One region of the Streptomyces sp. NPDC002055 genome, then DNA from elsewhere that is predicted to be linked to it. Evidence: riboswitches for the same ligand, from Rfam matches in the RefSeq annotation. Region 1 holds a riboswitch; each other region holds the start of a gene.

Region 1 (3,189 bases):
GGCCACGGCCGTGGCGGTGAGGACCACGGGGTTCACGGCGGGAGCCGAGAGCAGGAACGTCAGGGCGGCGGCCGGGGCGACGCCGCGCCGGATCAGGCTTCCGGCCACCGGCACGGAGGCGCATTCGCACCCCGGCAGCACCACCCCGGCGGCGCCGGCGACGGGGACGGCGAGGGCCGGCTTCCTCGGGAGCAGCCTGCTGAACGCGTCGGCGGGCACGAAGGCGTTGATGGCGCCGGACACGGCCGTGCCCAGCAGCAGGAACGGAAGGGCCTGGATCACGATGGCCACACAGACCGTCCGCCAGGCCTGGACGCCGGGGTGGGCGAGCAGGCTCCCGCCGCCCAGGACCAGCGCCGCCGCCACGGCCAGCGCGACTGCGGCCGTGGCGATCAGGGGAGTCGCGGAACGGTTGCGCCCCCGGAGCAGCGCGGTCGCGCCGGAGGCGTGCCGCACCGGCGGCGAGGTGTCGATCAGCTCTTCCGCTCTCTGCACACTGACTCCGCACGTCCGCGATCAAGAACCACACGATAACCGGGGGAGAGGCCCCCGCCGGGGTTGCCACCGCGGTGGGCGGGGCAGCGAATCATCCGTTTCGCCGGATATGCCCCCTGAGGGGAGTGGTTCGGGGTGCGAGTGCCGAGCTGCGGGATGTATACGGCAAATAGACATCAATCCTCCTTCATCGAGGCAAAGTCGAAATGCACCTCAAAGTCGGACAATTGGCTCCGTGGTGACCCATTTCACAAAGATATTTCCGGGGTGTGATGCCGCCCACGCGAAAAGCGTGAATCCGGGCAACTCGGTTACCGCCCGCCGAACGTGAGAGTCGTTCAGTAGTAATGCGAATCGCTCTCGGATCAAGATCCGGAGCTCAGTGTGACCCTGTCCCGAGTGGATCTACCGAAAGGTGATTCCGGGGAATACTCGCCACTTGTCGGAAAGAATTCGGTGCGCTTACTTTTACCGCTGCCTGCCCATGAAAGGGCGGGCCGTACTCTGTCGGAGCGCCGAGTCCTGCCGCCGGTGGAGAGGAAACAACCAACGCACCACGGCAGGAGCGGGGGAACCAGGTAGGTGCCGGACCGCGCAACAGGCGAGGAACGGCTTGGGGTGAAGACGCGCCGCAGCGCACGACGCTGCTCAGGGCGCGGCCGGGCAACTCCAGCCCGAACCCGACAGCTCACCTCGCAGGCGTAGGAGAGGAATACCCCTATGTCTGCACGCGGACGTCACCGCCGGTACAGCCCCGGCCGTATTTCCCGAGCTTCTCTCATCGCCGCTGCCGGTAGTGCCGGAATCGCCCTACCGCTCATCGGTGCCGGCTCGGCGCAGGCCGCTTCCGTCGACACCTGGGACAAGGTCGCGGAGTGCGAGAGCGGCGGCGACTGGAGCATCAACACCGGTAACGGCTTCTACGGTGGCCTGCAGTTCACCAACGACACCTGGCAGGCCTTCGGTGGCGGCGACTACGCCGCGCGCGCCGACCAGGCGACCAAGGACCAGCAGATCGCCGTCGCCGAGAAGGTCCTCGACGGCCAGGGCCCCGGCGCCTGGCCGGTCTGCTCCGGCAAGGCCGGGCTGACCCAGGGCGGCGCCGCCCCGCAGATCAGCCCCGACGGCGGGAAGGCCGCCCCGGCCGAGTCCGCCCCGAAGCCCCAGGGCGAGAAGGGCAAGCCGGCCGAGCGCAAGGCCGGCGCCGGGTCCGAGACCCGCTCGTACACCGTCGTCCGCGGCGACACCCTGTACAAGATCGCCACGACCCACGACGTCAAGGGCGGCTGGCACCGGGTCTACGAGGGCAACCGCGAGGTCGTCGGCGGCGACCCGAACCTGATCCTCCCGGGCCAGAAGCTCACCCTGGGCGGCAAGGAGAAGGGCGCCCCGAAGCACGACGCCCCCGAGCGCGAGTCCGAGCGGCCGGCTCCGAAGCACGAGGCCCACCAGGCCGCCGAGCACAAGGCCGCGCCGAAGCCCGCCGCGAAGGCCGAGCCGAAGCAGCAGGCCGCCCCGGCCAAGGCCGCCGCGCAGAAGTCCGCCGACGGCTTCACCGCCCCCGTCGACGACCTCTCCGTGGGCACCCCGTACCACCAGTCCGGTGCCAGCTGGTCCAGCGGCTACCACACCGGCACCGACTTCCCCGTGCCCACCGGCACCACGGTGAAGGCCATCGGTGCGGGCGAGGTCGTCTCCGCGGGCTGGGGCGGTTCCTACGGCAACCAGGTCGTCATCCGCCACGCCGACGGCAAGTTCAGCCAGTACGCCCACCTGTCCTCGCTGTCCGTGTCGGCCGGCCAGTCGGTCACCGGCGGTCAGCAGATCGGCCTGTCCGGCTCGACCGGCAACTCCTCCGGCCCGCACCTCCACTTCGAGGTCCGCACCGGTCCGGACTACGGCTCGGACATCGACCCGGTCGCCTACCTGCGCGAGCACGGCGTCAGCATCTGAGCCCACGCGCCGGCCCGGCGCGTGGCACCGAGGCCCGGGGTGACCGACCGGCCTCACCGACGGACCGAGGCGCCCGTCCCCGCTGCACGGGGGCGGGCGCCTCGTCCGTTGTGTGCGCCGCTTCGGCGCGGCCCGTCCGCGCGCCGCGCCGTCCCCCGCCCGGCCGAGCCGGCCGAGACCGTGACCGCGGGGGTGTCCGGGGGCGGGGAAACGGCCCCGCCGTGCGGCCGGACGGGTGATCCCGGAGGCCGATCCGCAACCGGAGGGAGAAACCGGCCGTCGGAACGGGAGACCATGATTTCCCCCTGACCGATGGGGAATTGAAGGAAGGCACCGACCATGGCCGATCCGACGGCAGTCACGATGGAGCTCCCCCCGCGGCCCGACGCCCCGGACCCGGCCCGGATCGGCGGCCATCTGACGCCGGCCGACGGGCTGCGGCTCATGCTGCACGCCGAACTCACCCGGGCCGCCGTCCCGCCGCACCCCGACGACCTGCGGGTCATCCACGATCTCGCGCAGCTGGACGAGGACGCCGTCGGGACCATCGTCCGCTGGCTCCGGCAGGCCGCCGGCAGCACCGTCACCCTGCCGCCCCGCACCGTGGGCCGCTCGGCGTGCACGGTCCCGGTCCCCGCGCAGCCCCCGGCGCCGGAGCCCGCCACCCGGGTGGACCCCCGGCTGCTCGCCTGGTGACGTCCGGGACGACCGCGTCCGGCGCGGTGCCTACCAGGGCGACCG
Region 2 (3,189 bases), on a different contig from region 1:
GCGACTACCTGGACGTGGCGCGGGGCGAACTGGACGCGGTCGCCTACACCTGGGACAACCCCTGGGACCACGCCGCCGGTGTGCTGCTCGTCGAGGAGGCCGGCGGGACCGCGCTCACGGCGCGCGGGGAGCCGTTCCGTATGGCGCAGGGCGTCGTCCCGTTCACCGCCGCGCGGGATGCCGCGACGGCGCGACGGGTCGCGGAGCTGCTGGCCGTTCCGCTCCCTTCGGCCCCTGTGCCCGGGAGCTGAGACCGCGTCTCCCGGGGCGGGCGGGGCCCATCGGCCGGATACCGGCACGTGGCCGAAAGCGTGCGCGGGATCGTTCCCCGGCCGGATGTTCCCCTTCTCGGCCCGCGTTCGCGTCACGATCGAGGGGCAGCACTTCCTACGGGCTCCACGGAGCGTCTTCTCACCCGATGGACGACGACAGGCGACAGGAGGCTGCCGTGAGGATCGATCCGGCGGAGATCCGCAACCAGTGCCCGCAGTGCGGTGCACCGATGCAGCAGAGCCCCAAGGGCGGCTGGCTGTGCACCAATTGCGGTGCCCAACGCCGAGGCTCCGGTTCCGTGCAGGCCGACATTCCGGTCGGGCCGGACGGCCGTCCGGGCCGACGCCGTTCACGCCCACCGCACACCGCACACCGCACACCGATCCCGCTCGACGGGCAACGCTCCGACAGAGTGCCCGCCGGCCGCACCGAAACCGACGCTTTCCGGTCAGAGTTCCGCTGCGGCGGGTGAGCCGGACTTCACCGCGTGACGCATCGAAAAACACCGGCGCACGGTGACCTCATATCCGAAGCGAAAACCGCGCGCCGTCATCACTCGATCACTCCGCGATACGGCACGAATGACCGGCGGCTGCGCCGGTCCGGAATGCAGGGGCGAAAACACCGGCCACGACCACTTCTCCGGGTCGGTCATGGCCGGTGTCCCGTGCATCACCCCGCCCGGAATTGGCGACGGGATATCCGTACGGGGCGCGATACCGGGACGCGTACGGCCCGATCACGGTCCGATCGGGGAAACGGAACGGAGTATCCGGGACTAGCGGAATTTCCCTCTCCGGCCCGCGACGGGACCATCCGCGACGCCTGCCGCCGCATGGCCGGTGGCGACGCCGGGCCCATCCCCTGGACCCGGCCCCACCACCTCGGCCTGCGACGGCACGGCGCTCCGGCCGGCACGGCAGGCCGGACCCCCTCAGCCGGTCAGGCCGAGCGGCGGGGGCGGCCCTACTTGACCCGCCCGTACCAGACGCTGCGGGTCCAGATCCGCTCCTTGCGCACCGTCCTCCCGGGCTTCGGCGAATGCCAGATCTTGCCCTTCCCCGCGTAGATGCCCACGTGGTAGACACCGCCACCCGAGTGGAAGAAGACCAGGTCACCCGCCTTCCGGGAGCGCACCGAGACATGGCGGGTCTTGTTGTACTGGGCAGCCGCCGTGCGAGGCAGCTTCTTGCCCACCCGCTTGAACGAGTACAGCGTGAGACCGGAGCAGTCGAACCGGTGCGGGCCCACCGCACCGTAGCGGTAGGGGGATCCCTTCTTGGAGGCCGCGATCCTCAGGGCCTTGCCGGCCGGCGTGGCCGCTTCCGCGGTGGGCGCGGCAGCGGGTATCAGCGTCGAGCCGGCGAGAGCGGCGGCCGTGAGAACCGAGGTGGTTCCGGCACGGGATATGAGCGCAGGAATGCGTGTACGCGCAGACATGCGGAAGCCCTTCGTCATCCGCCTGCGAAAGATGACCTGTCGGGTTCGGGCCGGCGAAGTTGCCCGGCCACATGACGTGGCTTCACCCCAAGAGCCATCACCTTCATGGCTCGGTCGTACTTGGGTCTCCCGCTCCTGCCGAAGTTGGGTGTTCGCGGTACATCCGGACGGCGGCAGGACTCGGCGTCCATCCGGATCGCCCCGCCTCGGTTGGCGGGGGCTTGTTGTCGGTTATGGATCCTGCGTCATCAACCACCGTAATTCAGAGCCGAAATGGCCTTCTGTGAACTTCTTCACTCTCATCCGATTGGGCGATCCGGGCCCGCCGGGCGGTGTGAATACCTCCGGTAACGGGCTTTGAGCAGCGTGAAGTTGGGCATCGTCAGCCGCCACTTCGCAGCGCTCCCGGTATCCCCAATTCCGCTTCTGCGCAGTGGAGTTGACGGTGTGACAGGTGGGTGCTCATGCAGGTTGCGCCGATGCCCGGAGGGGTCACCTTCCGGGCAGCCCGGAGGGTGCCGGGCACCGCGCGGAGGGGAGCCGGCCGGAGGGCGCGATGTGCCGGACCCACTCGCTCCGGAACCCGCGCCGCACCGGCCGCACGATACGGACGGGGCCAGGCCGGGCCCTGCGCGGGACGGCCGCCGCGCCTCCCCGCCGACCGCGACTACGGGGTCGGCCACGACCGAGAGCGCCGGAGTGAGTCATTCCGGCTGCCGGCCGGGCCCGGGGCACCGCCTCCGCCCGGGCCCGGCACACTCCCTCCATATCGTCTAAATTGGGGCAGGTGGGGTTACGGCGGTCCGTTGTACGCCGGGCCTGCGGGACCGTGTCCGACCGCCGCACGCGCACCGAGACAGGCGTGGCCCGGTCCGGCCGGACCACGGGGACGGATACCCATGACCGACGGCCAGCAGGGTCCCGAGGACCACGGCCCGGACCCCCTCGGAGACTTCTTCTCGCACTTTCTCGGCGGCGGCCAGCCCGGGCAGCCGCCGGACGCGCGGCGCATCGACTTCAGCCGCATGATGAGCGGCCCCGCGCGGCAGCTCGTCTCCGCCGCGGCCACCTACGCCGCCCGGCACGGCAGCTCCGATCTCGACACCGAGCACCTGTTGCGGGCCGCGCTCTCCACCGAGCCGACCCGCGGCATGGTCACCCGGGCCGGCGCGGACCCGGACGCGCTCGCCGCGGAGATCGACCAGCAGGCCGGGAACGGCCCGCCGCGCACCTCGATCGCCGTCACCCCGGCGGTCAAGCGCGCCCTGCTCGACGCCCATGAGATCGCGCGCTCCACCGGTGCTTCGTACATCGGTCCGGAGCACATGCTCGTGGCGCTGGCCGCGAACCGCGACTCCACGGCCGGCCAGATCCTCAACGCCGCGCACTTCTCGCCGCCCGCCGGGTCCCGGGACGGCTTCACGGGCGCGCCCGGTACGCCCGGGCCGCGCCCCGGACCGGAGGAGCGGAACACCC
Region 3 (3,189 bases), on a different contig from region 1:
AGCTGGTCACCGTGCTGACCGTCGCCCTGCTCGCGCTGTTCATCAACCGCGTGGTGCGGCGCGGCGACCGGCAGCTGGCGTCGGCCCGCAGCATCGCCGAGGCCGTCCAGCTCGCCGTCCTGCCGACGCCCGACGAGCGCATCGGCGGTTTCCAGGTCGCCGCCCGGTACGAGGCGGCGCTGGCCGACGCCCGGATCGGCGGGGACCTGTACGCGGTGCAGCAGACCCCGCACGGGGTCCGCCTGATCGTGGGCGACGTCCGGGGGAAGGGGCTGGGGGCCGTCGCGGCGGTCGCCGTGGTCATCGGCGCCTTCCGGGAGGCGGCCGAGGAGGAACCGGATCTGGTACAGGTCGCCGCCCGGCTGGAGCGGGCGCTGGCCCGCGAGGCGCGGGGCGAGGACCTGGACCGGTTCGAGGGCTTCACCACCGCGGTGCTGGCGGAGGTGGGCGCCGCGCGCCCCTCCGTCACCGACGGGGCGCCGCCCGAGGGCACGCTGCGCGTCCTCAACCGCGGCCATCCGGCGCCGCTGCTGCTCTCCGCCGACGGCTCGGTGTGCGGGGTCGAGCCGGTGGTGGCCTCGCTCCCGCTCGGGATGGGGGATCTGGGGGCCTGGCCGGAGCAGGTGGACACCTTCGACTTCCCGCGCGGGTCGACCCTGCTGCTGTTCACCGACGGGGTGACCGAGGCCCGGGACGAGAAGGGGGTCTTCTACGACCCGGCGAAGCGGCTCGACGGCCGGCTGTTCCCCGGGCCCGACGCCCTCCTCGACGCGCTCGTCGAGGACGTGGCCCGGCACACCGGGGGCGAGCCGGCGGACGACATGGCGCTGCTGGCGGTCAGCCGGCCGGGGCGGCGGCAGCCGGAGCGCCGGCGGACCGTGGGGCTGACCCGCGGCTCGGGCGAGGGCCGGGCCGCCGCCCCGGCGCCCTACGGTCCGTGACCGGAATGCATCACTTCGCATAACAAGTGACGCACGATCAGCCGGAACGTGTTTCACGGGTCCGCTCAACTCGCCCCCATTGGGCGGCACATGTCCGGATTGATCCCGCCCCAATCTGTTAACGATCAACGAGAACCGCTTGGATTCCGGCCCCGGCCCTATTAACGTTCGATAACGCAGCGCGGTCGTCCCAGCCGTCACAAGAGACGGCACCGTGCGCCGTCGCCGAATCCCGAACGCACAGCACCACCCCGCAGGGCCTGCATCACCGGACACACCAGCACCACCTGCACCCAGGGAACCGGGGAACCAACACCTTGGGGTGAATCGGGCGTCTCTCCCAGAGGGGTCCGTAGGAGACCTTCCTGCTCCGAACCCGTCAGCTAACCCGGTAGGCGAGAAGGAAGGAAAGGAGTGCGCCCGCGTGGCGTCCAACAGGCCTGCCCCCGAATCCCCGTACACACCCCAGAGTTTCGATCCCGGATTCGGTGAGGAACCCCCGGCCGCAGCGGGTGAGTGGAACCCGACCGAGGAATCCGTCGCCCCCGTGCGCGGCCGGCACCGCGTCGTCAAGCAGCGCGGCGGCGGCATGGCCCGCAGCGGCGCCGTCCTCGGCGTGGGCGTCTTCGCCGCCGTCGGCGCGGGCGGCATGGCCAGTGCGCAGGAGAAGCCGCCGGTCTCCATCTCCATGCCGGACCTCTCCACCGTCTCGGAGAAGCTTCCCGACGCCGCCTCCCTGCCCGGCATCGGCTCCCTGGTCGCGGACGACGCGGAACAGGCCCCGGTCGCCGTCGCCTCCGCCGCCCCGCTGAGCGACGCCGGGCTCACCGCCGACGAGGCCGCCGACGGCACCGGCGCGGGCGAGGCGCTGCGCGCCCGCATCATGCGCCAGGCCGAGCAGCAGCAGAGCGCCGCCGAGAAGGCCGAGCGCGAGGCCGCCGAGAAGGCCGCCGCGGAGAAGGCCGCCGAGCAGGCCGAGCGGAAGCAGGCCGAGGCCGCCGCCGCGAAGAAGAAGGCGGCGGAGGAGGCGGCGCGCAAGAAGGCCGAGGCCGAGCGGGTGGCGAAGCTCGCCAAGGAGTTCACCGTCCCGGTCTCCTCCTACACCCTCACCTCCAGCTTCGGGCAGGCCGGCGACCTCTGGTCCAACGACCACACCGGCCAGGACTTCGCGGCCCCCACCGGCACCCCGGCCAAGGCGGTCCACGGCGGCACCATCACCCAGGCCGGCTGGGCCGGGGCGTACGGCTACCGGATCGTGCTCACCCTCGACGACGGCACCGAGGTCTGGTACTGCCACCTCTCCTCGATGACGAAGACCTCCGGCAAGGTGACCACGGGCGAGACCATCGGCCGCGTCGGCGCCACCGGCAACGTCACCGGCCCCCACCTCCACCTCGAGGTCCGTCCCGACGGCGGCTCGCCGATCGACCCGGCCTCCTGGCTGCGGGACCGCGGCCTCTCCATCTGACGGCAGCTCCTTCCCACCGGCGCCCGCCGCCGCATCCTCCGACAGCCCTGGTGACGTCCCCCCGACACCAGGGCTGTCGGCCTGTTACGGCTCCGTACCCCGGGGCCGCGACCGGCCCTCAGGGGCCGTACGGGCGGGTGCCGGGCCCGTGCGGCGGCCCGTACGGACCGGCGGCCTGCCCGTATCCCTGGCCCTGCCCGTACCCCTGGCCCTGCGGCGGATACGGCCGGCCGGACGGCTGCGGCCCGCCCGGCGGCACGTAGCCGTACCCGGGCGGCGGCGGAGTCCACTGCTGCGGCCCGGTCCAGGCCGGTGCCGTCATACGGGCCGCGTGGGCCAGCGCGGGCTGCGCCATGTCCTTGCGCTGCCAGAGGTGGTGCAGCAGCTCCTGTTCCCGGGCGACGAAGTCCGTGCCCGCCGCTCCCCGGTGGGCGCGCTGCCGCAGGAACGCCAGGGCCGTCGCGCAGACCTGGTACTCGACGACCATGCGGCGTCCGGCCGCGCCGTGGGTACGGCGCGCCACGGTACGGGCGATCGACCGCGCCTTCATGGAGGACAGCGCGTGCGGCTCGGCCGGCGCCAGCCAGCCCGCCGCCACATAGGCCGGCAGATGGCTGCGGACCGTCCTGAGCTCGCTGCTGCGCGACCAGATCACCAGCCAGGTCAGCAGCCCGAACACCGGCACCATGAACATCCCGTAGACGGCGATGAAGCCGTAGCCGCCGACGGTGGCCGAGCCGTTCCAGACGGCGTGCAGCACGATCGCGGTCAGCAGACCGG
Region 4 (3,189 bases), on a different contig from region 1:
TCCCCGGTGCCGACCAGCTCGCGCACCAGCGTGTACTGGGCGTGGTTGGTGTCCTGGTACTCGTCGACGAGGACGTGCCGGAAGCGCCGCCGGTAGTGCTCGGCGACGTCCGGGAAGGCCTGGAGCAGGTGGACCGTGGTCATGATGATGTCGTCGAAGTCGAGGGCGTTGGCCTCGCGCAGCCTCGACTGGTACATCGCGTAGGCCTGGGCGAGCGTCTTCTCGAAGCCTCCCCCAGTCTCCGACTGGGAGGTGCCCCCAGACGCCTGCCCGGCGAAGGTCTCCTCGTCGATGAGCTCGTTCTTGAGGTTGGAGATCTTCGCGCTGAACGACTTGGGCGGGTACCGCTTGGGGTCCAGGTCGAGATCCCGGCAGACCAGCGACATCAGGCGCTTGGAGTCCGCGGCGTCGTAGATCGAGAAGCTGGAGGTGAAGCCGAGCTTCTTGCTCTCCCGGCGCAGGATGCGGACGCAGGCGCTGTGGAAGGTGGACACCCACATGGCGTTCGCCCGGGGGCCGACGAGCTCCTCGACGCGCTCCTTCATCTCCCCGGCGGCCTTGTTGGTGAAGGTGATCGCGAGGATCTGGCCGGGGTGGACGTGGCGCGCGCCCAGGAGGTGGGCGATGCGGTGGGTGAGCACCCGGGTCTTGCCCGAGCCGGCGCCGGCGACGATGAGCAGCGGCGATCCGGTGTGGACGACGGCGGCGCGCTGCTGTTCGTTCAGGCCCTCGAGCAGCGCGGCCGGGTCGATGGCAGGCCTCGGCGCGCCGTCGCGGTAGTACGCGTCCCGCTGGACGGGGTGGTCGAAGCGCCCCTCGAAGAGGTCGTGGGGGACCTCTTCCCGCGGGTGCGCGGACTCCTCGGGCGGCGGCGGGGGCTCCTCGCCCGAGTGCTCGAGGTCCGCCAGGAAGCTGTCGTCAAAGAGGCTGCTCATCGCCCACCGAGTCTAGGCCGCCGGACCGACAGCCCACACCGGTTCCCGCGTCCGGGCGGCGGCGACCGTCCCGTTCCGGCCGCCGCCGGTCCGCCGGCGGGCAAGGTACAGGCCGTGGGGCCCGGCCGGCAGGAGGCCGGGGGCGGCATGATCGAGCTCACACCTCAGGTCACGAAAAGGTTTCGGGCATATCGAACACCAGCCTTCACAGCACCCCCACACATTGGCTACCGTGCTCGCTCAGGCGGCTCGCACCACCCGCCGACGACCGCGTCGGCACGGGCGGCCTCCGCCGAGTCCGGCCCTGCCTCAGGCACCCGGAGCCGGGGACCCACAAAGCAACAATGGGGTGAATCGGCCCTCCGCACGCGGATCGAACGCCGTGCACGGGCCGTAGGGCAGCCTTCCGATCCGCCCGAACCCGACAGCTAACCCGGTAGGCGGTCCACGGAAGGAGACGCGCGCCTTGGCGTCGCACCGCAAACCGCGGACCAGCATTCTCGCCTCCCCCAGCTCCGCCCGCGCGGCCGTCGGCCTCACCACCGCGGCGGTGGCGTCCGCGACGCTGCTGTCGCAGAGCGCCCAGGCCGCGCCGGACGAGCCGCCGCAGAGTATCGAAGAGGTCCAGAAGAAGGTCGACGACCTGTACCGCCAGGCCGAGTCGTCCACCCAGGAGTACAACCAGGCCAAGGAGCGCACCGACGCCCAGCGTTCCCGCACCGACCGGCTGGTCGACGACGTCGCGAAGCGGACGGAGCGGCTGAACGAGTCCCGGCGCAAGCTCGGCGGCCTCGCCGCGGCCCAGTACCGCGAGGGCGGGATGGCCCCGACCGCAACGCTGATGCTCTCGGAGCAGCCGCAGGACTACTTCGACCAGAACCACCTGATGGACCGGATGACCCAGCGGCAGCAGCGGGCCGTCTCGGACTTCCAGGAGGAGCAGGAGGAGGCGTCCGAGCAGCGGGGCAGGGCCACCCGGAGCCTGGAGTCGCTCACCGATTCGCAGGACCGGCTGCGGGCCAGCAAGCGGACCGTGCAGCGCAAGCTCGCCGAGGCCCGCGATCTGCTGTCGGACCTCACCGCCGAGGAGAAGGCCCGGCTGGCGGCGATCGAGCGCCGGAAGCAGGAGGAGGCCCAGCGCAAGGCGGAGGAGCTGGCCCGGGAGCAGGCCGAGAAGCAGCGCCGGGAGGAAGCCGAGCGGGGCGACAGCGCGGGCCCTTCCACCGGCACCGGCACCGGCCAGGACTCGGACTCCGGCACCGCCTCGGCCAAGGCCGCCCAGGCGCTGGCCTTCGCGAAGGCACAGATAGGCAAGCCGTACGTCTGGGGCGCCAGCGGCCCGAACTCCTTCGACTGCTCGGGGCTCACCCAGGCCGCGTGGAAGAGCGCCGGGGTCTCCCTGCCGCGCACCACGTGGGACCAGGTGAAGGTCGGCACCCGGGTCGCCACCGAGGATCTCAAGCCGGGTGACCTGGTGTTCTTCTACGACGACATCAGCCACGTCGGGATCTACGCGGGCAACGGCCAGATGGTCCACGCCCCGAAGCCGGGCGCCAACGTCCGCACCGAGGCGATCACCTACATGCCGATCTACGGCAGCGTCCGCCCCTCGTAGCCGGCCGACAACGCGGAGTGCGCCCCACCGGACCGCCGGTGGGGCGCACTGCGTTCGGGGGGCCATTGAAGGGGCGGATCGGGGCCGAGTATCGCTTCCGGCCGGCCGGGGCCGCCCCCTTCCGGGACTCCGGGGCTACGTCCGGGCCGGGACTGCGGGGGTACGTCCCGGGCCGGGACTGCGGGGCTATGTCCAGAGCACCGCGATGAACACATTGGCGACCGTCAGCAGGCCGACCGCGGCGAAGGCGCCCTTCTCGACCTTCTCCTCGTCCCGCTTCACATAGACCAGGGCGAGGATGACGACCAGCAGGGCGAGCTTCACGCCGAGCTTGACGGTGTTCGGGGTCTGGTCGTCGGCCTGGTTCAGGCCGACCAGCGCGACGCCGGTGACGAGCATGGTCAGCGCGCCGTGCAGCATCCCGGGGACGAACCGCGCCGTGCCCTGGCCCATCGCCTTCATCTGGGTGAGGAATCCGCCGAGCAGCGAGGCGATGCCGATGATGTGCAGGCCGACGAAGACATTGATCAATATGTCCATGCGGCGGAGCGTAACCGGGCCCATAGCACCCGCTCGCAGCCGGGTCCGGCTCTATCGCCATTTCGATCATGCGCGCACCGGGAAACGTCAGAGCGGCGA

Evidence for each region. Region 1 has a riboswitch for cyclic di-AMP ahead of ABT112_RS20000 (transglycosylase family protein). Riboswitches for the same ligand answer to the same signal wherever they lie in the genome.
Region 2: another riboswitch for cyclic di-AMP. It lies ahead of ABT112_RS01105 (C40 family peptidase); the one in region 1 lies ahead of ABT112_RS20000 (transglycosylase family protein).
Region 3: another riboswitch for cyclic di-AMP. It lies ahead of ABT112_RS32925 (M23 family metallopeptidase); the one in region 1 lies ahead of ABT112_RS20000 (transglycosylase family protein).
Region 4: another riboswitch for cyclic di-AMP. It lies ahead of ABT112_RS18005 (C40 family peptidase); the one in region 1 lies ahead of ABT112_RS20000 (transglycosylase family protein).

What each region holds. Positions count from the first base shown of each region.
Region 1 covers NZ_JBEOXS010000030.1:65,617-68,805, reverse strand. Annotated here, with positions in the region: gene ABT112_RS20005 (permease) at 1-372, opposite strand, end outside; cyclic di-AMP (ydaO/yuaA leader) riboswitch at 1,069-1,210, shown strand; gene ABT112_RS20000 (transglycosylase family protein) at 1,216-2,448, shown strand; gene ABT112_RS19995 (hypothetical protein) at 2,788-3,144, shown strand; gene ABT112_RS19990 (SDR family NAD(P)-dependent oxidoreductase) at 3,175-3,189, opposite strand, start outside.
Region 2 covers NZ_JBEOXS010000001.1:244,659-247,847, reverse strand. Annotated here, with positions in the region: gene ABT112_RS01115 (inositol monophosphatase family protein) at 1-251, shown strand, start outside; gene ABT112_RS01110 (hypothetical protein) at 722-928, opposite strand; gene ABT112_RS01105 (C40 family peptidase) at 1,240-1,713, opposite strand; cyclic di-AMP (ydaO/yuaA leader) riboswitch at 1,718-1,874, opposite strand; gene ABT112_RS01100 (ATP-dependent Clp protease ATP-binding subunit) at 2,613-3,189, shown strand, end outside.
Region 3 covers NZ_JBEOXS010000093.1:15,043-18,231, forward strand. Annotated here, with positions in the region: gene ABT112_RS32920 (PP2C family protein-serine/threonine phosphatase) at 1-941, shown strand, start outside; cyclic di-AMP (ydaO/yuaA leader) riboswitch at 1,213-1,354, shown strand; gene ABT112_RS32925 (M23 family metallopeptidase) at 1,366-2,409, shown strand; gene ABT112_RS32930 (PrsW family intramembrane metalloprotease) at 2,528-3,189, opposite strand, start outside.
Region 4 covers NZ_JBEOXS010000026.1:44,314-47,502, forward strand. Annotated here, with positions in the region: gene pcrA (DNA helicase PcrA) at 1-935, opposite strand, end outside; cyclic di-AMP (ydaO/yuaA leader) riboswitch at 1,216-1,393, shown strand; gene ABT112_RS18005 (C40 family peptidase) at 1,402-2,550, shown strand; gene ABT112_RS18010 (hypothetical protein) at 2,737-3,090, opposite strand.